4 regions of the Pseudomonas sp. 3-2 genome follow, and region 4 is predicted to be linked to each of the others. Evidence: predicted binding sites of a transcription regulator. Region 4 holds the regulator's gene; each other region holds the start of a gene.
The links. The regulator FliA, encoded in region 4, starts transcription of late flagellar genes. The targets are predictions, from matches to a motif close to CTAAAGTTTNNNNNNNNNNNGCCGNTAA.

Region 1 (5,845 bases), 1.2 Mb from region 4:
ACGGCCTGCCGTCAACGTCGGGGCAGGTCTCCCGAAACTTCAAGGAGATGAGGTTCATGTCTAAATACGCAGTGGCAAATCAATGGGGCGGTAGTTCGGCACCTTGGCATCCGGGTGGAACCTGGGTGCTGGGCGCGCGGGACAACCAGAACGTCGTCGCGATCGAGATCAAGTCCGGCGACGGTGGCAAAACCTTTACCGGCACCATGACGTACGCTGGTGAAGGCCCTATTGGCTTCAAGGCTCAGCGCACTGGCCAGAACCAGTACAACGTCGAAAACCAGTGGGGTGGCAACGATGCCCCCTGGCATCCAGGTGGCAAGTGGGTGATCGGCGGGCGGGATAACCAGAACGTTATCGCGTTGAGCGTCACGTCGAGTGACGGCGGGAAAAACCTCAGCGGCACCAATACCTACGCCAACGAAGGGCCGATCGGCTTCCGTGGGCAGATAGAGTAACGGCGCCACCCAGGTCGTGTCCGCCCCTTCGCAGACGTGCGAAAGGGCGGATCAACCGGTTCAGGCGTTCGACAGTGCCAAGGCCTGGCCCATCTGTACCGGCGAGCCGGCCTTCAGTTCTTCAACCCACTTCACCTGATCCGGCCCGAACAGCACGATCGCGGTCGAACCCAGTTTGAAGCGCCCCAGTTCCGCACCTTTTTCCAGATGAATCGGCGCACGGGCGGCTTCGTCGTAACGGAAGGTTTTCAGTTCGCGCTTCGGTGGCGTGACCAGACCGGCCCACACGGTTTCGATCGAGGCCACGATCATCGCGCCCACCAGCACCACGGCCATCGGCCCGCGCTCGGTGTCGAAGATGCACGCTACGCGCTCGTTGCGGGCGAACAGTTCCGGAACGTTTTCAGCGGTGGTCTGGTTGACCGAGAAGATCCGGCCCGGAATGTAGACCATTTCGCGCAGGGTGCCGGCCAGCGGCATGTGCACGCGGTGGTAGTCCTTCGGCGACAGGTAAACAGTCGCGAATTCACCGCCCATGAACGGCGCCGCATTGGCCGCGTCGCCGCCCAGCAGTTCCAGCACGCTGAAGCTGTGGCCCTTGGCCTGGAAGATTCGGCCGTGTTCGATCGGGCCGAGCTGGCTGATCGCACCGTCGGCCGGGCTGAGGATCGCGCCCGGGGTCTGGTCCAGTGGACGTGCGCCGTCTTTCAGCGCGCGGGTGAAGAAGGCGTTGAAATGCTCGTAAGCGGTCACGTCTTCAACCAGTGCCTGCGACATGTCCACTTGATAACGCTTGGCGAACCAGGTGGTGAAGGCATTCTTGAACCAGCGCACGCGGCACTCGGCGACGCAGCCGGCCAGGCGCGACAGCAAGTGATGGGGCAGCAGGTACTGGCTGATGATAAACAAACGCTCTTTCATGACTGTCCTTAAAAATCCTTAAAGCTCGACGGGGGTGTCGGGGTGGTTGCCCCATTCGCCCCAGGAACCGGCGTAGCCCTTGACCCGCGGATAACCGAGGGCCTTGGCCACCAGATAAGTGAAACCGGACCGGTGATGGGTCTGGCAGTGGGTAATGATTTCTTTGTCTTTGGTGATCCCGAGGCTTTCCAGGATCTGCGGCATGTCGGTACGGATGCGCAGCTGGCGCGCCTGATCCATGCCCGCCGTCCATTCGAAATTGACCGCGCCGGGGATGTGTCCACCCTTGGCCGCCAGCACCTTCTCTCCGGAATACTCCAGCGGCCCGCGAGCGTCCCAGATGGCCAGGTCAGCGGCGCCGAGACGGCTTTGCAGGTATTCGCGGGTGGCGGTCGGTTCCTCGTGCAGGGTCAGGGCAACCGGGCCGCCCGCCGCCGGAGGAATCTGGATCGACATCGGCGAACCTTCCGCCAGCCACGCCGGCAGACCGCCGTCGAGGTAGTGGTACTTGTCGTGACCGATCACGTCGAGCAGCCAGATGAAGCGCCCGGCCCAGCCGCCGCCTTCGTCGTCATAGACCACGTAGACCGCATCCTTGCGATGACCCAGCTCACCGAACAGTTCTTCGAGTTTTTCCTTGCTCGGCAACAGCCCCGGAGCCGGCGCCTGACCCAGCTGGGTGCGTTTCGGATCGACGAAGCGTGCGCCGGGAATGTGTCCCTCGGCGTAGCGGGCGGCACTGGTCAGATCCACCAGAATCAGATCGCGGGATTCGAGGCGCGGCAGCAGGTCGCTCGGCTCGATCACCAGGGCCAGGCCAGAGAAATCAGACATGTGAGGTCTCCAGAGCACAAAGGGGAAGGATTGTAGCTGTCATTGGCCGCGCTGGCTAAAACTGTGCAGGGCTTTCTCGATGCACTGCGCGGTTTTGCCGAAGGCTTGCACAGTGATGTCGGCGAACGGCCCTCCACCCTGGTCGGCGACCACGATCATGATCACCCGGCCGTTGTTTACCAGCGAGCGCAGGAACAGGTGTTCGCCGCGAAACAGCGTGCGCAGCGAGGGCGGCAACAGGGCGGAAAACTGGGCGTTGTTGTCCGGGGTGATCCGCACTTGCGCCTGCTGCGCGAGCAAGCGTTGCAGCACCGAACTCTGGCTGACGACGAAATTCAGCGCAGCGGCTTCCTTCGGCAACCCCGAGGTTTGATGGACGCGCAGATTGGCGTGGCTGCGGTCAGCCATCAGGATCATTACCCGACGCATGCCGCTGGCGACCAGCGCATCGCGGGCGGCGACGGTCAGGCTCATGGCGTTGGTGAAGCGGCTTGGCACGGCCAGCAGCTCGGCGCATTGCCGGCGCCACTGGCTCAGGTCGTCAGCGGACGGCGCCGCAGCCGGCAGCATTCCGGCGGGCAGGCGACGGGTGCCCCACGGCCACAGCAGCGAAACCGCCGGGTGCCAGAGGTCGGGCATGAAATGATGACGAGCGCTGACGGCGGCCTGCTGGTGCAACTGTTGTTGTACCTCGTCCATCGAGATTTGCAGGTAGAGGCTGGTCAGGTACTGCCAGCGCTCACTGTGCGGACTGTCCCAGGCCTGTTGCGCCGAGAGTGCCAGGCCGTTGGCCAGCAACACGGTGTTGGCCGGCTGATTGAGCCAGCGGCGCAGGGTCGGGTCGTCGTCGAGGCGATTTTGCTGACGCAGCGGATGATCGACGTCGCGGGCGATACGCAGGACCTTGACCAGTTCGCGCTGTTCGGTCAGCAGCAGCCGATAGCCTTGCTGGACCCAGATCGGCAAACGCCAGGCTTCCACCAGCGCTTCGCCGATTTTCAGCAAGCGCACGCCGAACAATTGTTTCTCGACATCGCAGGCTGATTCGCCCTTGTGGATAACCCGTACTTCCCACTCTTCAAGCAGTTTGGGAAAGGTCAGCGCCAATGGCCACAGCGGCGACAGAAACAACAGGCTGCCCCAATGAATGTCCTGCCAGAGTCGCGCCAAGCGACCGGCGAAAAAACCGTTGGCCTGTTGCGTGGCGTGCTGGCTGATCATCTGCAACTGGCGCAGGGCCTGGGGGATCTGTGCGGCAGGTTCGGCGGGCAGGCGAGCCAGCAGTTCTTCGGTGCGGGCAAGGCCTAGGCGATTGATCGCCACTTCGAGGTTTTCCGCCGGCGCGCTCATGTTGCCGTGGGTGTGGCGGTTGGCTTCGCGGATGATGCTCAGGGCCAGCGCTGGGCTGTCCTGCATCAGGTCGGCGATGTCGCGCAGCGAGCTGCGGTCATCGCGAATCGCCCGGCAGACCCGGTCATGGGCATCTTGCGGCACCGGCAGGCGAACGCTGTCGAGCAGCTTCACCCAACCATCGAGTGTGGTCGGTTTTACGTGTGGGACGTTCGTTTCATTAGCCATGTCTGGACGAGATCTTCACTGACTGTAGACGCGCCCGGCATGGGCTAAATTGGCTTTTCGCCTGAACTGGCTATAGTCTGGCGCAGTTTTGCCGATAAGTAGAAGAAGAGATTTTTTAACTTCCGAATATGACCTTGAACCCGACTTAAACAAGTACCTTTCTACCTATGGCTAAAATTATCGGCATCATCGTCGTATTCGCGAGCGTGCTCGGCGGATACGTGCTCTCCCACGGCAAGATTGCCGCCCTGATCCAGCCCTTCGAGGTGATGATCATCGGTGGTGCTGCACTCGGTGCATTCCTGCAGGCCAACCCCGGCTACATGACGATGCACGTGCTCAAGAAATCCCTGAGCATGTTCAGTTCGCGTTTCAGCCACACGTTCTATCTGGAAGTGCTGGGCCTGATCTACGAGATCCTCAACAAGAGCCGCCGCGAAGGCATGATGGCCATCGAAGGCGACATCGAAGACGCCGCCGCGAGCCCGATCTTCGCCAAGTACCCGGCGGTACTGAAAGACGAACGCATGACCGCGTTCATCTGCGATTACCTGCGCATCATGTCGTCCGGCAACATGGCTCCCCACGAGCTGGAAGGCCTGTTCGACATGGAACTGTACAGCCTGAAGGAAGACCTCGAGCATCCGTCCCACGCGGTGAACGGCATCGCCGACGCCATGCCGGGTTTCGGTATCGTCGCGGCGGTACTGGGTATCGTGGTGACCATGGCCTCCCTGGGTGAAGGCGATCAGAAATCCATCGGTCTGCACGTAGGTGCGGCACTGGTAGGTACCTTCTTCGGTATTCTCGCGGCATACGGTTTCTTCGGCCCGCTGGCGCACTCCCTGGCCCACGATGCCAAGGAAGAACTGAACGTCTACGAAGCCATCAAGGCCTCGCTGGTGGCTTCGGCTTCCGGCATGCCGCCGTCGCTGGCTGTCGAGTTCGGTCGCAAGGTGCTGTACCCGGCTCACCGTCCAAGCTTTGCCGAGCTGGAACAAGCCGTTCGCGGTCGCTAAGTCATGGAAAATAACCAGCCGATAATCATCAAGCGCGTCAAGCGCATCGCCGGCGGGCATCACGGCGGGGCGTGGAAGATCGCCTTCGCCGACTTCGCGACGGCGATGATGGCGTTCTTCCTGGTGTTGTGGCTGCTGTCCACCGCGACCCCGGAACAGAAGATCGCCATCGCCGGTTACTTCAAGGACCCGGTCGGTTTCTCCGAGAGCGGCACGCCGTACATCATCGACCTGGGCGGCACGCCCACCCTGGCGCCGGAAAACACTCTCAACCCTGAAGTGAAGTCGCAGCCGCAACCGGACAAGGTCACGGTCGACACCGAACAGGTTGAAGGCATGGCCGAGCAGGTCGAGAAGGAACGTCTGGAACTGTTGCTGCAAGAACTGCAGAACAAGGTCGACGAGAACCCGCAACTGCAGAAGTTCAAGGACCAGATCCTCTTCGAAATCACGCCGAACGGCTTGCGCATCCAGATCATGGACGCCGAGAACCGGCCGATGTTCGACTCAGGTTCCGCACGGCTGAAGCCGTACTTCGAAGACATCCTGCTGGCCATGGCCGACACCATCAAAGCGGTGCCGAACAAGATCAGCATCAGCGGTCACACCGACGCCAAGCCTTATGTAGGCAATGGCGACTTCGGCAACTGGGAGCTTTCGGCCAACCGTGCCAACGCCGCCCGGCGTGCGCTGGTGGCGGGCAGTTACCCGGACTCGCAAGTGGCGCGTGTGGTGGGTTACGCCTCGTCGGCACTGTTCGACAAGGAGAACCCGTTCAACCCGGTCAACCGCCGTATCGACATCGTGGTGCTGACCAAGAAGGCCCAGGCCGCCATCGAAGGTGCGCAAGGTGCCGACCCGTCGCAACCGGCAGATCAAGGCCAGAAAGGCGCCGCGCCGGCCACTCCGGTCGACCCGAACGCCTTGCCGGCGGATCAGCAGCCGGTACCGGCCCATGAGTTGCGCGAACGGCTGAACCTGTTCGACGACCCGCTGCCGAAGCCGACCGAGCCGGGCGCAGCGGCACCAGCTCCG
Region 2 (5,845 bases), 3.1 Mb from region 4:
GGCTGGGTCTGGATGCGCTGAACCAGCTCACCCAGGGACTTGATGCCTTGCTGCTCCATCAGTTTGTTGAGACGGCTCGAGACCAGATACTGCTTGTTTTCACCGAGCAAAATGCCACAGGCTTTTTCCAGGAAGACCCGGAACTGTTCGAAATCCAAATTACCCGTAGACAAATGATGCCGCCTCTTAAATCGTGTTGAACGCCGAGGGCAGAAGGCCCTTAGCTGATGTCTGCTGCTTTGATCCGGTCGACTACCCGGGATGCCAGGTCATCAGGACGGAATTTGGCCAGGAAGTCATCGGCACCGACTTTCTTGACCATCGCCTGATTGAACACACCCGACAACGAAGTATGCAGGATGATATGAAGCTTTTGCATGCGAGGGTCGCTGCGAATCTCGGCCGTCAGGGTGTACCCGTCCATCTCCGGCATTTCGATGTCGGAGATCATCATCAGGAACTCTTCTTCCGGCTTCTTGCCCTCGTCGACCAGCTTGCGCAGGTAATCCAGCGCCTGCCTACCATCGTTCAATGCCACCACTTCGACACCGACCGTCTGCAGGCAACGCGTCACCTGCTTGCGCGCCACCGACGAGTCATCGACCGTCAGCACCCGCAGCGACAACGCCTTGCTCTGGGTCTCGACATCCACCACGCCGACCGAAATCGCTTCCGGGGTCGGCGCAACTTCCGCCAGCACCTTCTCGACGTCGATGATTTCGACTAACTGATTGTCGACCCGAGTCACAGCGGTCAGGTAGTGATCGCGTCCGGTGCCCTTGGGCGGCGGATGAATCTCTTCCCAGTTCATGTTCACGATACGTTCCACCGAGCGCACCAGGAAACCCTGGGTCTTGGTGTTGTATTCCGTGATGATCACAAACGGACTGTTCTTGTCTTTCAAAGCACCGGAGCCGGTCGCCATCGCCAGATCAAGAATCGGAATGGTCGCCCCCCGGATATTCGCCACCCCGCACACGACAGGACTGGACTTGGGCATCAGCGTCAGTTGCGGGCACTGCAGCACTTCCCGAACCTTGAACACGTTGATCCCGTAGAGCTGCTGACCGTCGAGACGGAACAACAACAGCTCCAGGCGATTCTGCCCCACCAGTTGCGTGCGCTGGTTCACCGAATCCATTACACCAGCCATGCCCAGACTCCTACACCAACGCCAAGTGTTGTTGCGACGCACATTCATTGCTAAACGGCACGGCGCTTGCTTTTTAACTCGTATGAACGCTCAAACGACATTTTTCCGACGCCTGACATCTCCCCTCCGCAGAGGGCTTTGCGCGATGTCCGCCGTTTGCCTGTCTTTCGCTGGCAGCCCTGCCGTTGCTGATGCGGTTACCATGCCTGACATGCTTATCGGCGTCACTCAGGGCTTTCTTGAATTCACCGTAGAAGACTATCTGGCCACCAGTCAAACGGAAGGCCGTTATGAAATCGAGGTCAACCAGCTCGATCCACGCATGCGCATGCCTATGTGCGACAAGGAATTGACAGCGACACTGGAGAGTCCGGCACGTCCACTGGGCCGTGTCACGGTCAAGGTCCGCTGCGAAGGCGCCTCCCCCTGGACGGTGTTCGTGCCCGCTCAAGTCCGCCTGTTTCGCGAGATTGTCACCACCACCCGGCCACTCAAGCGCGCCGGCATCATCGAGCCGCAGGACGTGACCTTGCGCGAGCGCGACGTCAGCACGATCAATCAGGGTTTCCTGACGTCGGTGGATGAAGCCATCGGCCAGAAATTGACCCGACCAACGGTAGCCGATCAAGTCATTACCCTGGTGCATCTGGAACAGGCGGAAGTCGTTCGCAAGGGCGATCAAGTGGTGATCACTGCCCGCAGCGGCACCCTCGCCGTACGGATGCCGGGCGAAGCGCTGGCCAACGGCGGCCTGAAAGAACAGATTCGAGTGAAGAACCTCAACTCCCAGCGGGTCATCAAGGCGCAGGTTGTGGCGCCCGGCCAGGTGGAAGTAGCGATGTAAGCGGCGAGTGAGCGGCAGGATGAACGGATATTTGAAAAGCCCCTGAGCGTTTGGCAGAAAACTGGCGCTGACCAGAGCTGTTCCCTAAACTGTGCCGCAGCAGGACCTGCAACGGCGCATGCAAGCTCATTGCTAAATGGGCCTAAAGTTTTCCAGGGGATGGCCGAGAACATGGCAAGCGTCCAAATTCCCAGAGGTTTTTAACATGGTCATCGATTTCAGCCGTTTGAACAGCTCCTCGTCACTTACGGGCAGTACACGTACCAGCAACGCCAAGGAAACCGCCGAAACCGGCACCTCCGCGCCGCTGAATACCCCGGCCGAACAGGCCAGTACCGCAAAAAGCGGGGAATCGGTACACCTCAGCAATGAGGCTCAACAGTTGCAGAAGGTCACTGACAAGCTGCGTGATCAGCCTGCCGTCGACAAGGCCCGCGTGGCCGAGTTGAAAGCAGCGATTGCCGATGGCAGCTACAAGGTCGACAGCAACCGTGTAGCCAGCAAACTGCTCAATTTCGAAGCCCAGCGCTAGGCCTCGGTCAGCGCCAGGCTTTTGGACGCTTAAAACCCAAGGCCAGCCATGCACGACACTAATTTATTGCAACTGATCATCGACGACTTTGCTCCAGCTCAACAATTGCTGGAGTTACTGCAAACCGAGTCCCTCGCCTTGCACGGTCGCGACATGCCTCTGCTGGAAGAAATTCTGGCGAACAAGCAGGCATTGATCATTCTGCTCGAACAGCATGGCCGCAAGCGCAGCGAAATCCTCGCCAGTCTCAATCTGTCGCTCGACCGCGCCGGCCTGGAACAACTGGCCAGCCAGTCGAGCATCGGCGACCAGTTGCTCAGCCAGAGCGATGTCCTGACCGATCTGATCGCTCAGTGCCAGGCAGCCAATGCCAGGAATGGCCAGTCGATCATCATGCAACAGGCCGCCACGGCCAATCAGCTGAAAATCCTCACCGGCGGCGAGCCACCCGCGCTCTACGATGCCAGTGGCACCTTCTCCAAACTGCAGAAACCGCGCGCGCTCAGCCAGGCGTGATGCTTTCTTCTATGCTTGCGCCCTATCAACGTGCGAAACATGCTGGCAAAATACTGGCCAGCCATAGTCAAATTTTGTCTGGAGATTGATTCAACGTGTCCAACGTCCTCAGCGCGGATGATGCTCCGCAGCCCCCAAAGGTGCTCACTACACCTCTGGAAATCTCCAGCAACCTGCGCCAGCTGCAAGAAAGCCATGATCCTCTGATCATCACCTTCCACGAGCGCAGCCAGCGCTTCCAGAGCTACCTGATCAAGGTTGACCGGGAAACCGCCACGATTGCCCTGGACGAAATGATCCCACGCGATGGCGAACGCTTCCTGCTGGCTGGCGAGCCGTTCAAGGTCGAAGGTTTTCATGACGGCGTGCGCATTGCCTGGGAATGCAACGGCACGCTGAACATCGAAGAATCCAGTGGCGATCGTTTCTACACTGGCGACCTGCCCACCGAAGTGGTTTATCACCAGCGCCGCAATGCTTTCCGCGCCGCTTTGAAGCTGACCGACCTGGTCAGCGTCGAACTGGGCGGCGAAAAGCTCAAGTCGCCTATCGGCGGCAAACTGCTGGATATCTCCGCCACCGGCTGCAAACTGCGTTTCGAAGGCGACATCACCGACCGCCTGCAACTGGGCCAGGTTTATGATCGCCTGATCGCCGCGCCGCTGTTCGGCAACCAGCCCACCTCGGTCGAGCTGCGTTACCTGCACTTCGAAGAAAAACTCAACATCACCTTCGCCGGCCTGCGCTTTCACAACATCAGCGGCCCGGCGGCGCGCAACGTCGAGCGTTTCGTTTATCAACTGCAACGCGAAGCGCGTCGGTTCGATAAAGACGACCTCTGATCGACTGGCATTAAAAAACGGGCAGTCACTGCGGGGACTGCCCGTTTTTTTATGCCTGAATCACGGTCTGGCGGGGCTGATGTCCGGCCCCTCACCTTCGATTGTCGAATCGGTTGGCGCGACAGGTTCTGGCTCGGGTTCAGGTTCAGGCTCCGGAGCGACCGTATTCTGCATCTGCTCCTGCACCACTTGTTCATCGACCCGCGGATCAAGCGCAGCCACCAGCGGCGAGCTGGACATGCTGTCCGGCATCGCCACGTGATGCAGCGGTGCATCGTCGACCTGGTGCAGATTGGTCACGGCTTTCGGCCGGATCCGCCACACCAGCACCAGCGCGAAAAAGGTGAAGAACGCGTACAGGCTCTGCGGCCCGAACAGCTTCATCAGCACCCCGGCTGCCAGCGGCCCGATACTCGCTCCCACGCCGTAAGTCACCAGCAGCATCGCCGTCAGCGACACCCGACGCTCGCCTTCGACGTGGTCGTTGGAGAACGCCACCGCCAACGGGTACAGGCAGAACTGCACCAGCGAACAGAGGAAGCCGACCACGAACAGCACCTCCAGCGGCACCTGCGGCAGGATCGCCAGCGGCAACGAAGCAACCGCGAGGAACAGCGCGAAACAGCGGATCAACAGCGCCCGGTCATAGCGGTCGGACAACCAGCCCAGCGGCCACTGCACCACCAGCCCGGCAAAAATGCAGCTACCCATGAACAGACCGACCTGTTCGGTGGACAGCCCCTGCTGCGAGGCATACAGCGGCGCCAGACCGTAGAACGAACCGATGATCAGCCCGGCCCCGAGCACCGTGCTCAGCGACTGCGGCACGCGCTTGATAAAGAAGCGCGGCTCCATCGGCGCCGGGTGCAACGGCGCCGGGTGAATCCGTCGAGTCAGCGCCACCGGCACCAGACACAGGGCGAAGCACAGCGCGACCAGCATCAACAGTTCCAGACCAAGGCCCGGGTGCATGACCAGAATCAGCTGACCGAGCACCAGCCCCAGATACGACGCGATCATGTAGCCGCTGAACACCAGTCCCCGCTGATTGGCGTCGGCCTGCTCGTTCAGCCAGCTCTCGATGACCATGTACTGGCACATCATGCCGAGGCCGACGATGGTCCTCAGCACCAGCCAGGCCGGCAGCCAGTCCACCAGGCCATGACCGAGCACCGCCGCACCGACGATCCCGGCACACGCCGAGTAGGCGCGGATATGCCCGACCCGGGCGATCAGCCGGTGACCGATCTTGCCGCCCAGCACCAGACCGAAATAGTTGGCCGCCATCAACGCACCGACCCACAACCCGTCGACATGGTCGGCAGCCAGACGTAAAGCCAGATAAGTAGAAAGAAGGCCCGAGCCGATCAACATCATCAGCGAGGCGAAATACAGCGCTCGAAAGGATTTCCAGATTTGGCGCATCGGCGTTCCGAGCGGCTCCTTGCAGTAAGTATCGGGCTATCAAACGATAGCCCGACGGCGACATTTCGTCAGGCCTGGGCTGCTAGAACACGGCGTTCCCAGGGAGTGATTTCATCAAAGAAACTGGTCAACTCCATGGTCTTCGAAGCGATGTAGCCTTCGATGAACTCCGTGCCGAACAGTTCCTTTGCAAGCTGGCTGCGTTTCAGACGTTCGAGCGCCGCGTGCAAGGTACACGGCAGCGAAAGATTGTCCGGCACTTCGAACTCGCCCTGAATCGCTTCGCTTGGTTCGAGTTCATGCTCGATGCCGTACAAGCCGGCGGCCAGGCTCGCGGCAATCGCCAGGTACGGGTTGGCATCGGCCCCCGGCAAACGGTTCTCGACCCGACGCGCAACCGGCGAACTTGCCGGAATGCGCAGGCCGGCGGCGCGGTTGTCGTGGGACCAGCAGGCGTTGTTCGGCGAGGCAAACGGATGGCACAGCCGTTGATACGAATTGACGTTCGGCGCAAACAGCGCGGTGAAATCAGC
Region 3 (5,845 bases), 1.6 Mb from region 4:
GTTATCCACCGAACCGTCGTTGAAGCCGCGCATCGCCACATAGTCGTAACGGTGCGTGGCGCCGTAGGGGTTGGTCAGCACGCCGGGGGTGTAACGCATGGCCTGGGACACGGTTTGCGAGCCCTGGTCATCCATTTGCTCGCGGGTGACCACGGACACGCTTTGCGAAGTTTCCAGCAGCGCGGTACTGGTCTTGGTGGCGATCTGACTGTGCGTCGCGTTATAGCCGTCCATGCTGCCCAGTGCGTTGCCGAGGGCGAAGCCTTTGATGTCGGTGGTCGGCAGGGCCAGCGCTTCGGTTTCTGCGACCGAGCGCAACACATAGCTGCTGCCGTCCTGGCTGACCGCCTCCAGACCCGAACCACCGAGCAGATGACTGAGCGCCTGATCGGTCGAATACTCGCCCTGTACACCCGGTGACTGCCGGCCTTGGGTTTGCTGCGGCGTCATCGACAACGTGATGCCCGCCTCACGCGCGAACTGGTTGAGCGCATCGCCCAGCGGTCCGGGGGCGATGTTGTAGCGGTGGCTGCTGACCTCGCTGGCATTGGCCGCCATGCTCAGGCTCGGCAGCACGCCAACGCCCAGTGCAGTAGAAAACAGCGCCGCCCGAACGGCGTGGCGCAACAATCCCGATTCGGCAGAGAAATTCAGAGGGTTCTTACAGGTAACGCGCGCAGTCATTGTAGGTTTCCGTAGGCAGTCGCGAAGGCTGAGTTGAAGTGCTTACTGACTAAGCCGGACTTGCCGCGAAAACCCGCCAAAATACTTTCAGACCACAGACTCCAGCGTCACCCACCAACGGGTGCGGTAGCGCAATTGCACCGGCAGGGTCTGCGGCAGGATCGCCAGCAGCTTGTCGGTGTCCTCAAGACGGAACACGCCGGACAGACGCAAATCCGCAATATCCGACGCACAGCTCAGAAATCCCTGACGATACCGGCCGACTTCGCCGAGGAAGTCGCCCAGCCGCATGTTGCGCGTCACGATCAGCCCGTCGACCCAGGCGCCGGCGTCCATGTCCAACGGCGGCGCGGGACGTATCTGATGGTGATCGATCAGATAGCTCTGGCCGGCGATGGCCTCCGTCGAGTTGCCAGCGGAATGAATCGCGACCCGGCCACTGGTAACGCTCAGGCGGGTGCAACCCTCTTCCTGGCGCAGGATGAATCGAGCGTTGAACGGTTCGTAACTGGCATGACGATTCTGCACCCGCAGCGGTCGATCAAACGGCGCACCTTCATCGGCACCGCCGCAGGTGACGACGATTTCGCCACGGGTCAGTTTGATCAGCCGTTGTTGCGCGGTGTAATCAAGATCCACGCTGCTGGCGGTGTTGAGCTCGATCCGCGTGCTGTCCGGCAACTGGAAGCCACGGCGTTCGCCCGTGGCGGTGGCATAGTCGGCACGCCACTGTTGCCAGACGGAAGTGTCGCTGGCCAGCCATCCCGCCGAGCCCATCAGCAGCGCGCCGGACAATAGCTTCAAGGCCTGACGTCGACCCAACCCTTGCGCACTGTTTTCCAGCGTGTTGAACGCCACCTGCGCACCGGGCACGGCGCGCAGATTGTGGGTCAGTTCGGCTTGCAGAGACTGCACCCGCTGCCAGGCCAGTTCGTGATCATGGTGTTCGGCGCGCCATTGTTCGCACTGACGATTCAGACGCGGGTTGCCATGGTTGTTGCGCAGACGCAGGAGCCAGTGAATGGCCTGTCGGACGACTTGTTGCGGTGGCTCGGCGCGTCGGCCAAGCGAGAGGTTATCCACAGGCATCAGCTTTCATACCGCAACATGTAGCAGTGAAACAGCGCGTCGGCGACGTAGCGCTCCACCGAACGCAGGGACAGCCCCATCTGCTCGGCAATCTGTTTGTGGGTCAAACCTTCGCACTGAGCCAGCAGAAATGCCTGACGCACTTTTGGCTTCAAGCCTTCAAGCATGCGGGCGATGCCCTCGAGCAGTTCGATCACCAATGCGCGGGATTCGGCACTCGGAGTTTCGGCTTCAGGCAAATGGGCGATGGTTTCCAGATAGGCGCGTTCAATTTCCTCACGGCGCCAATGGTCGATCACCAATCCCCGGGCAACCGTGCGCAGAAACGCGCGGGGTGACTTGAGTTCCAGGCGCTCGGTGCGCTGCAACAGGCGAACGAAGGTGTCCTGGGCCAGATCCGCCGCATCGGCAGCATTGCCCAGCCGAGCGCGCAACCAGCCGTTGAGCCAGCCGTGATGACTCGTGTAAAGCGCCTGTACAGCCAACTCAGGTGAGGACATGAACGCGACAGCCCGAACGTCACAAATGATAATTAGTCGCATTGTCATCAAGGGTTACAGAATTTGCAACCGGCGCTGCAAACGCTCATCAAAAAAGCAGAGGCGACCGCTCTAATACGCCGTCCGGCGGGAATCTGGCAGAAATGCCATCCATTTCCCGCAAAACCCTAAGTTTTCTCCAAAGCGTGCCGACAGACTGGTGAGACATGCGTGCACCAAAGTAGAGCAGCCGTCAGAACGCTGCCTGCGCTGTACATGGAATGTTGCATCCGGAACGCATCCCCACTTTTCGCATAAGAAGTCCCATGAAATGAATCTCAAGTTCAGCCATAAAATCCTGCTGGCCGCCTCGGGCGTCGTGGTCCTGGCGTTCGCGCTGTTCACGTTGTACAACGACTATCTGCAGCGAAACACCATTCGCCAGAACCTCCAGTCCTCGGTCCAGCAGGCCGGTGACCTGACCGCCAGCAGTGTGCAGAACTGGATGAGCGGGCGGATTCTGGTACTGGAAAACCTCGCGCAGAACGTTGCCCATCAAGGCAAAAACGCCGACTTCCCGGGCCTGGTCGATCAACCGGCCTTCACCTCGAACTTCCAGTTCACCTACGTCGGTCAGGCCAACGGCGTGTTCACCCAGCGCCCTGACGCGAAGATGCCGGACGGTTACGACCCGCGTCAGCGTCCCTGGTACAAGCAGGCCGTGGCCGCTGACCAGACCATGTTGACCCCGCCGTACATGGCCGCCGTTGGCGGTCTGGTGGTGACCATCGCCATGCCGGTGAAAAAGAACGGCGAGCTGCTCGGCGTAGTCGGCGGTGACCTGAGTCTGGAAACCCTGGTGAAGATCATCAACTCGGTGGACTTCGGCGGCCTGGGCCACGCGTTCCTGGTCAGCGGTGACGGTCAGGTGATCGTCAGCCCGGACAAAGACCAGGTGATGAAGAACCTCAAGGACATCTACCCGAACGCCGGTGTGCGTATCGAGAAGGGCAACCAGAACGTGGTGCTCAACGGCCAGGAACGCATCCTGTCGTTCACTCCGGTCGCCGGTCTGCCGAATGCCGAGTGGTACATCGGTCTGTCGATCGACCGCGACAAGGCCTACGCCGCACTCAGCCAGTTCCGCACCTCGGCACTGATCGCAATGTTCGTCGCAGTGGGCGCGATTGCGGTGTTCCTGAGCCTGCTGATCACCGTGCTGATGCGTCCGCTGATCACCATGGGCCGTGCGATGCAGGACATCGCTCAGGGTGAAGGCGACCTGACTCGTCGTCTGGTGGTGGAAAGCAAGGACGAGTTCGGCGAACTGGGCAGTTCCTTCAACCAGTTCGTCGAGCGGATTCACGCCTCGATTTCCGAAGTGTCGTCGGCGACTCGACACGTACACGACCTGTCGCAACGGGTGATGGCATCGTCCAACGCCTCGATCATCGGCTCCGACGAGCAAAGCGCGCGCACCAACAGCGTGGCTGCGGCGATCAATCAGTTGGGTGCCGCCACCCAGGAAATCGCCCGTAACGCCGCCGATGCTTCGCAACACGCCAGCGGCGCGAGCGAGCAGGCCGATGACGGTCGTCAGGTGGTCGAGCAGACGATTCAGGCCATGACCGAGCTGTCGCAGAAGATCAGCCTGTCGTGCACCCAGATCGAAACCCTGAATGCGAGCACCGACAACATCGGCCATATTCTCGATGTGATCAAAGGCATCTCCCAGCAGACCAACCTGCTGGCGCTCAACGCGGCCATCGAAGCGGCCCGGGCCGGTGAAGCCGGACGCGGTTTTGCGGTGGTGGCGGACGAAGTGCGCAACCTCGCTCACCGTACCCAGGAATCGGCGGAAGAGATCCACAAGATGATCACTTCGCTGCAGGTCGGCTCCCGCGAAGCGGTGACCACCATGAACGCCAGTCAGGCGTCCAGCGAGGAGACCGTTGAAGTGGCTAACCAGGCCGGTCTGCGACTGGTCAGCGTGACCCAGCGCATCGGCGAAATCGACGGCATGAACCAGTCGGTGGCCGCCGCTACCGAGGAACAGACTGCCGTGGTGGAAACCCTCAACGTCGACGTCAACCAGATCAACCTGCTGAACCAGCAGAGCGTGGCCAACCTCAATGAAACGTTGAAGGATTGCGATGCGTTGTCGCAGCAGGCCAACCGTTTGAAGCAACTGGTCGACAGCTTCAAGATCTGACACCAAGTCAGACCGCGATCGTTCATCGCGGGCAAGCCCGCTCCCACAGGATTTCTGGCGCACACAACATTTGTGACCGACCGGGAACCTGTGGGAGCTGGCTTGCCAGCGATAGCGGTGGCTCAATCACCGCAGAACTGAAACCTTACACAAACAGCTTCAGCACATTGCCCATCGCATCATCGGCAAAGCCCTGCACGAAGTCCTTGAACCCCGGCAGTGCCTCGGGCCCACCGCTGGCCGGTTCGGCAATGATCGTCCAGGTTGCCCGCGACTTGCCCGCGCCCAGCGACTCTACATTCATCGCCGCCCACAGATTGGCCACGCCCAGGGTGTTGTAGATCGTGGTCCAGGTCATGCTCAGCGCCTGGTCGTCCCGAGAGTTGAGTTGCTCGACCACGATGTTGCCATCCTTGAAGAACTTCTTGCGCAGCGAAGACACGCCTTCGCCGGTCATTTCGATGTGCGACAGCGCCGGAATGAAACGGTCGAAACCGTCGAATTTGCCCACTACCGACCACACCTCATTGGCGTCCACCGGCACTTCCACCGAAGACACGACGTGGCAGCCGTGAGGATTCTTGATCAGGGTGTCGGGTTGCAGATTGCTCATGGTGTTGCTCCTTGGTTGATGAGTCAGATGAAGTTGATTTCTTTCAGGTAGTCGCAGCCGCGACGCAGCAGCGCCGGGGATTTTTCCGGGTAGTGCGCGCCCATCTGTTGTACGCCGGCCTGGGCGTTGGCGTGGCCGATCAGGGAGATGTCGCCGATGTCTTCCTCGAAGCCGTTGAGGTAGAAACCGAGCACGCCGAACAGCGCGTTGTCGACATCGACCCGGCCCAGTTGCTGCTGCCAGTCGGCGACGCTGACCAGCGAAAACTCGCTGCCGGTTTCGCGGAACGACGCAACGTAGGCATCCCAACTCAGAGGCTCCGGGTTGTGCAGGTTGAACACCGCCCGTTCGGGCGAATAACGGCTGGCGTGGAAGGCGATGAAACGGGCAAGGAAGTCCACCGGCATCAGGTCGAAATTCAGCGCGAAGGCCGGTACCTGGCCGAGCTGGATCGAGCCCTTGAGCATCAGCATCAAACGGTTCTTGTGCGGCTGGCACACGCCGCTGAGGCTGTTGAAACTGATGTTGCCGGGTCGATACAGATTGACCCGCACCCCACGCTCCCGGGCCCGTTCGAGGATGCGCTCACCGACCCATTTCGACAGGTTGTAGCCGTTGCGGATGTAGATCGGCGGCGTCGGTGCGGCGGGCAATTCCAGCACCCGGCCCGCGTCGTCGACGGTGCTGGAGGCCGACAGCGTCGAGACGAAGTTGAACACCTTCTTGCTGCGTCCTTCACACAGCCGCAGCAGTTCGAAAATCGGCTCG
Region 4 (5,845 bases):
GGTCAACCGCGTTGCGCACCAAGTGGACCAGCGGGTCGGCCAATGCCTCGACGAGGTTCTTGTCGAGGTCGGTCTCTTCGCCCACCAGTTCCAGGTTGATCTCTTTCTTGAGCTGGCGTGCCAGGTCGCGAACCAGACGCGGGAAGCGGCCGAAGACTTTCTTGATCGGCTGCATCCGGGTCTTCATGACGGCGGTCTGCAAGTCGGCAGTGACCACGTCGAGGTTCGACACAGCCTTCTGCATCGACTCGTCGCCGCTGTTCAGGCCCAGACGCACCAGACGGTTACGTACCAGCACCAGCTCGCCGACCATGTTCATGATTTCGTCGAGACGCGCGGTATCAACGCGAACGGTGGTTTCGGCTTCGCTCGCCGGTTTTTCCGGTGGAGGGCTCGCCGGAGCACGGGCCGGAGCCGGTGCAGCAGCGGCGGCTGGCTTGGCCGGTTCAGCTTTCGGCTCAGGCGCTTTCGCAGCAGGTTTTGCCGCGGCGGCCGGGGCCTTCGCAGCAGGCGTTGCAACAGCCGAAGCATTGCCAGCAGTCACGACCGCACCGGTGGCGACGTCAGTGAATTTGCCTTTGCCATGCAGATCGTCGAGCAGCGATTCGAACTCGTGGTCGCTGATCAGATCGCTACCGGCCGCAGCGGCTGCCGGAGCCGCCGGCGCAGGCACCGAAGCAATCGCCGACTCCAGCGCATCGACGGCAAAGTTGCCCTTGCCGTGCAACTGATCGAGCAAGGCTTCGAATTCGTCGTCGGTAATGTCCGAGCTGTCGCCCGCCGCCGGGGCAGCAGGTGCAGCGGCCGCCGGAGCTACGGCGTCGGCCGCGAACTGGCCTTTGCCATGCAACTGGTCGAGCAGCGACTCGAACTCGGCGTCGGTGATTTCATCGCTGGCCGCTTCGGTGGAAGCAGGCGCAGCGGCAGCCGCCGGGGCTTCGGCTTCGGCCTTGACGGCGTTCAGCGAGTCCAGCAACTGTTCAAATTCGTTATCGGTGATGTCGCCCGAATCGCCTTCGACGACCAGCTCTTCGATCATCTCGGCAACCGGCGAAGCCGGGGCTTCATCCGCCGATTGCGGTTCGGCCAGACGCGCCAGGGCAGCCAGCAGTTCCGGGGTGGCGGCGGTGATCGGGCTGCGATCGCGGACTTCGCTGAACATGCTGTTCACCGCGTCCAGCGCTTCGAGCACCACGTCCATCAGTTCTGCATCGACGCGTCGTTCACCCTTGCGCAGGATGTCGAACACGTTTTCGGCGATGTGACAGCACTCCACCAGCTCGTTGAGCTGAAGGAAGCCGGCGCCCCCTTTTACAGTGTGGAAACCGCGAAAAATTGCGTTGAGCAGATCTGCGTCATCCGGGCGGCTTTCCAGCTCGACCAGTTGTTCGGACAGTTGCTCAAGAATCTCGCCGGCCTCAACCAGGAAATCCTGAAGGATCTCTTCATCGGCGCCGAAGCTCATTAATGGGGTGCTCCTACAGGTCTAAAAACCCAAAAAACCTATAATTCCAAAACTCTAGAATCCAAGGCTGGATAACAAATCGTCCACATCGTCCTGACCGGACACAACGTCTTCTCGTTTATCGGCATGAATCTGCGGACCTTCACCCTGCGAGAGATGTTTTTGTGGATCTTTTTCAGCAAGCATCGCCGCACGGTCATGTTCGATGCCCGCAAAGCGGTCCACCTGGCTGGCCATGAGCACGAGCTTGAGCAGGTTGCTTTCGACTTCGGTGACCAATTGGGTCACGCGCTTGATCACCTGGCCGGTGAGGTCCTGGTAATCCTGGGCGAGCAGAATGTCATTCAGATTGCTCGACACCGCGCGGTTGTCCGCGCTGCTGCGTGCCAGAAAACCGTCGACCCGGCGCGCCAGTTCACGGAACTCTTCAGCCCCGACCTCACGACGCATGAAACGGCCCCAATCGGCGCTCAAGGCCTGGGCTTCGTCAGCCAGGCCATTGACCACAGGGGTCGCGCTTTCCACCAGATCCATGGTGCGGTTGGCGGCAGCTTCGGTCAGTTTGACCACGTAGCCCAGGCGCTCGGTAGCGTCGGTAATCTGCGACACTTCCTCAGCCTGCGGCATGTGCGGATCGATCTGGAAATTGACGATCGCACTGTGCAGTTCACGTGTGAGCTTGCCCACTTCCTGGTACAGGCCACGGTCACGGGTCTGATTGAGCTCATGGATCAGTTGCACCGCGTCGCCGAACTTGCCTTTTTCAAGGCTTTCGACCAGTTCGACCGCGTGTTTTTTCAGGGTCGACTCAAAATCGCCCTGTGAAGATTCGTTATGCTCCATAGCTCCCCCGCGCGTTCATCAGCCGATGCGTTCGAAAATCTTCTCGATTTTTTCTTTCAACGCCTGGGCCGTGAAAGGTTTGACCACATAGCCGTTCACGCCGGCCTGGGCCGCTTCGATGATCTGCTCGCGCTTGGCTTCAGCGGTCACCATCAGCACCGGCAGGTGCTTGAGCTTTTCATCGGCGCGCACGTGGCGCAGCAGGTCGATACCGGTCATGCCGGGCATGTTCCAGTCGGTCACCAGAAAGTCGATGCTGCCGCTGTTGAGCACCGGAATGGCAGTGGTGCCATCGTCGGCTTCAACGGTGTTGGTGAACCCCAGATCACGCAACAGGTTCTTGATGATCCGCCGCATCGTTGAGAAGTCATCAACGATGAGGATTTTCATGTCTTTGTTCAATTCGACCTCCAAGCAGTCTTAAACGCGCCCAGCACCTGGACGCGCCATTTCAATCAATCCGGCAAAACACTCGACGACTGTCTGGAGCACAACAGATCGAGACCGGTGCCGTTCACCACCGCACCAGCCTCGTTCGCAGTGTCCCCACACTGCCTTCAGCGCGCTCGCCACTCCCCCAAACGCCCCCGCAAGCGGGCCGCGCACTGGCTGTGTAACTGGCTGACCCGCGATTCACTGACGCCAAGGACTTCACCGATCTCCTTGAGGTTCAGCTCTTCGTCGTAGTACAGCGCCAACACCAGTCGCTCACGCTCCGGCAAATTGGCAATCGCGTCCGCCAGCGCGGCCTGGAAACGTTCGTCTTCCAGATCGCGCGACGGCTCCAGATGAGCACTGGCGCCATCCTCGTGCAGCCCTTCGTGTTCGCCGTCCTGCAACAGGTCGTCGAAACTGAACAGCCGGCTGCCCAGGGTGTCGTTCAAAATCCCGTAGTAATCGTCGAGACTCAATTGGAGTTCGGCCGCAACTTCGTGATCTTTAGCGTCACGGCCGGTTTTAGCTTCAATCGAGCGAATTGCGTCGCTGACCATACGGGTGTTGCGGTGAACCGAGCGCGGTGCCCAATCCCCTTTTCGGACTTCATCGAGCATCGCACCGCGGATCCGGATGCCCGCGTACGTTTCAAAACTGGCGCCCTTGCTGGCGTCGTATTTGGTCGAGACTTCGAGCAGGCCGATCATCCCGGCCTGGATCAGGTCTTCGACCTGCACACTGGCCGGCAATCGCGCCAGCAAGTGGTAGGCGATGCGTTTGACCAGTGGCGCGTAACGCTCGATCAGCTCGTACTGCGCGTCACGCGCCGACTTTTTGTAAAGGTTCATACCGCTGGCGGTCATAGCACAGGTCCTGCCGTTTGCTGCACGAGGCGCTCGACGAAAAATTCGAGGTGGCCGCGCGGGTTGGCGGGCAGCGGCCAGGTGTCGACCTTCTGTGCGATCGCCTTGAACGCCAGCGCGCACTTGGAACGCGGGAAGGCTTCATAGACCGCACGCTGCTTCTGCACCGCCTTGCGCACGCTTTCGTCGTACGGCACCGCGCCGACGTATTGTAGGGCGACGTCGAGGAAGCGATCCGTGACCTTGGTCAACTTGGCGAACAGGTTGCGACCTTCCTGCGGGCTCTGGGCCATGTTGGCCAGGACGCGGAAGCGGTTCATGCCGTAGTCGCGGTTGAGCAGTTTGATCAGCGCGTAAGCGTCGGTGATCGAGGTCGGCTCGTCGCAGACCACCAGCAACACTTCTTGCGCCGCGCGAACGAAACTGACTACCGAGTCACCGATACCCGCAGCGGTGTCGATCACCAGCACGTCGAGGTTGTCGCCGATGTCGCTGAACGCCTGGATCAGGCCGGCATGCTGGGCCGGGCTCAGGTGAACCATGCTCTGGGTGCCGGAAGCGGCCGGCACGATGCGGATCCCGCCGGGGCCCTGCAACAGCACGTCGCGCAGCTCGCAGCGGCCTTCGATCACGTCGGCCAGGGTGCGTTTTGGGGTGAGGCCCAGCAGAACGTCGACGTTCGCCAGCCCCAGGTCGGCGTCCAGCAGCATGACCCGACGGCCAAGCTCTGCCAGCGCCAGGGACAAGTTCACTGACACATTAGTCTTGCCGACGCCACCTTTGCCGCCGGTCACCGCGATCACCTGTACGGGATGCATGCTGCCCATGTTATTTCTTTACCTTGTCTTGCATAGACGGAGGCCACATTACTGGCTGCGCGTTCACAACCGGAACAATGCATGGCAGACCATCGATGTAGGTACAAAAACGGTTCATTACCTCAGCCAACCTGCTTGGTCGGACTGTGGTAGATATCAGCGAACATGTCAGCCATGGCTTCTTCGCTGGGTTCTTCCTGCATTTGCACACTGACGGCGCGGCTGACCAGTTGATGACGGCGCGGCAGATGCAGATCATCCGGAATACGCGGCCCATCGGTCAGGTAGGCGACCGGCAGTTCGTGACTGATCGCCAGGCTCAGCACTTCGCCAAGGCTGGCCGTCTCATCCAGTTTAGTCAGGATGCAGCCGGCGAGCCCGCAACGCTTGTAACTGTGATACGCGGCGGTTAGAACCTGTTTCTGGCTGGTGGTTGCCAGCACCAGATAATTTTTCGACCGAATGCCACGACCGGCCAGGCTTTCCAGCTGCATGCGCAGCGCCGGATCGCTGGCCTGCAGGCCGGCGGTATCGATCAGCACCACGCGTTTGCGCAGCAGTGGATCCAGCGCCTGCACCAGGGACTGGCCCGGATCGACGTGGGTCACCGACACATTGAGGATGCGACCCAGAGTCTTGAGCTGCTCCTGCGCGCCGATGCGGAAACTGTCCATGCTCACCAGCGCGATGTTCTGCGCGCCGTACTTGAGCACGTAGCGGGCGGCCAGTTTGGCGAGGGTGGTGGTCTTGCCCATGCCGGCCGGGCCGACCATGGCAATCACCCCACCCTCTTCCAACGGCTCGACTTCCGGTACGGCAATCATTCGTGCCAAGTGCGCCAGCAACATGCGCCAGGCCTGACGCGGTTCGTCGATCTCGGTGATCATCGACAGCAGATCACGGGACAACGGGCCGGACAAACCGATGCGTTGCAGACGACGGTACAGATTGGCCTGGGCCGGACGGCTGCCTTGCAGCTGGTTCCAGGCCAGGGTGCCGAGTTGCACTTCCATCAGTTCGCGCAGGCTGTTGAGCTCGAAGCGCATCGAGTCCAGTGCACGCGGGTCGACGCCAGCGGCGGCCGGTGCAGGCGCCGGGGCTGGGCGGGCCGGCGCCTCGTAAGTGGGTTCGGTCAGGGGTTCGGCAGCGGTCAGCGGCAGGCCGGCCGTCAACGGCAGCCCGGCGAACAACTGGCGATTGGTGTTGCCGTCGGCTTCGCCACGCAGGCTCAGTTCGGCCTGGGCGGTGACGATGCGCGACTGGGTCTTGCGCAGCTCATCCTCGAGTTCCATGTTCGGAACACGCGGGGCCAGCGCCGACAGTTTGTAATCGAGCGCCGCCGTCAGCTCGACGCCGCCGGCGATGCGGCGGTTGCCAATGATGGCGGCATCAGCGCCCAGCTCATCACGAACCAGCTTCAT

Region 1: motA (flagellar motor stator protein MotA) is a predicted target of FliA. The motif match lies at 3,862-3,889, and genes of this name have one in related genera.
Region 2: flgM (flagellar biosynthesis anti-sigma factor FlgM) is a predicted target of FliA. The motif match lies at 2,140-2,167, and genes of this name have one in related genera.
Region 3: K3819_RS00660 (methyl-accepting chemotaxis protein) is a predicted target of FliA. The motif match lies at 2,441-2,468, and genes of this name have one in related genera.

What each region holds. Positions count from the first base shown of each region.
Region 1 is NZ_CP081200.1:570,841-576,685, forward strand. Features, by position in the region: gene K3819_RS02510 (hypothetical protein) at 57-458, shown strand; gene asd (archaetidylserine decarboxylase) at 519-1,379, opposite strand; gene K3819_RS02520 (rhodanese-like domain-containing protein) at 1,398-2,213, opposite strand; gene K3819_RS02525 (HDOD domain-containing protein) at 2,253-3,791, opposite strand; gene motA (flagellar motor stator protein MotA) at 3,959-4,810, shown strand; gene motB (flagellar motor protein MotB) at 4,814-5,845, shown strand, end outside.
Region 2 is NZ_CP081200.1:4,844,767-4,850,611, forward strand. Features, by position in the region: gene cheR (protein-glutamate O-methyltransferase CheR) at 1-173, opposite strand, end outside; gene K3819_RS21915 (chemotaxis protein CheV) at 221-1,153, opposite strand; gene flgA (flagellar basal body P-ring formation chaperone FlgA) at 1,236-1,997, shown strand; gene flgM (flagellar biosynthesis anti-sigma factor FlgM) at 2,203-2,529, shown strand; gene K3819_RS21930 (flagella synthesis protein FlgN) at 2,578-3,045, shown strand; gene K3819_RS21935 (flagellar brake protein) at 3,141-3,887, shown strand; gene K3819_RS21940 (MFS transporter) at 3,948-5,312, opposite strand; gene K3819_RS21945 (glutamine synthetase family protein) at 5,381-5,845, opposite strand, start outside.
Region 3 is NZ_CP081200.1:133,343-139,187, forward strand. Features, by position in the region: gene K3819_RS00645 (TonB-dependent siderophore receptor) at 1-684, opposite strand, end outside; gene K3819_RS00650 (FecR domain-containing protein) at 772-1,773, opposite strand; gene K3819_RS00655 (sigma-70 family RNA polymerase sigma factor) at 1,773-2,273, opposite strand; gene K3819_RS00660 (methyl-accepting chemotaxis protein) at 2,584-4,464, shown strand; gene K3819_RS00665 (SRPBCC family protein) at 4,610-5,077, opposite strand; gene K3819_RS00670 (non-ribosomal peptide synthetase) at 5,101-5,845, opposite strand, start outside.
Region 4 is NZ_CP081200.1:1,773,571-1,779,415, reverse strand. Features, by position in the region: gene K3819_RS08065 (chemotaxis protein CheA) at 1-1,465, opposite strand, end outside; gene K3819_RS08060 (protein phosphatase CheZ) at 1,520-2,308, opposite strand; gene K3819_RS08055 (chemotaxis response regulator CheY) at 2,327-2,698, opposite strand; gene fliA (RNA polymerase sigma factor FliA) at 2,866-3,606, opposite strand; gene fleN (flagellar synthesis regulator FleN) at 3,603-4,433, opposite strand; gene flhF (flagellar biosynthesis protein FlhF) at 4,547-5,845, opposite strand, start outside.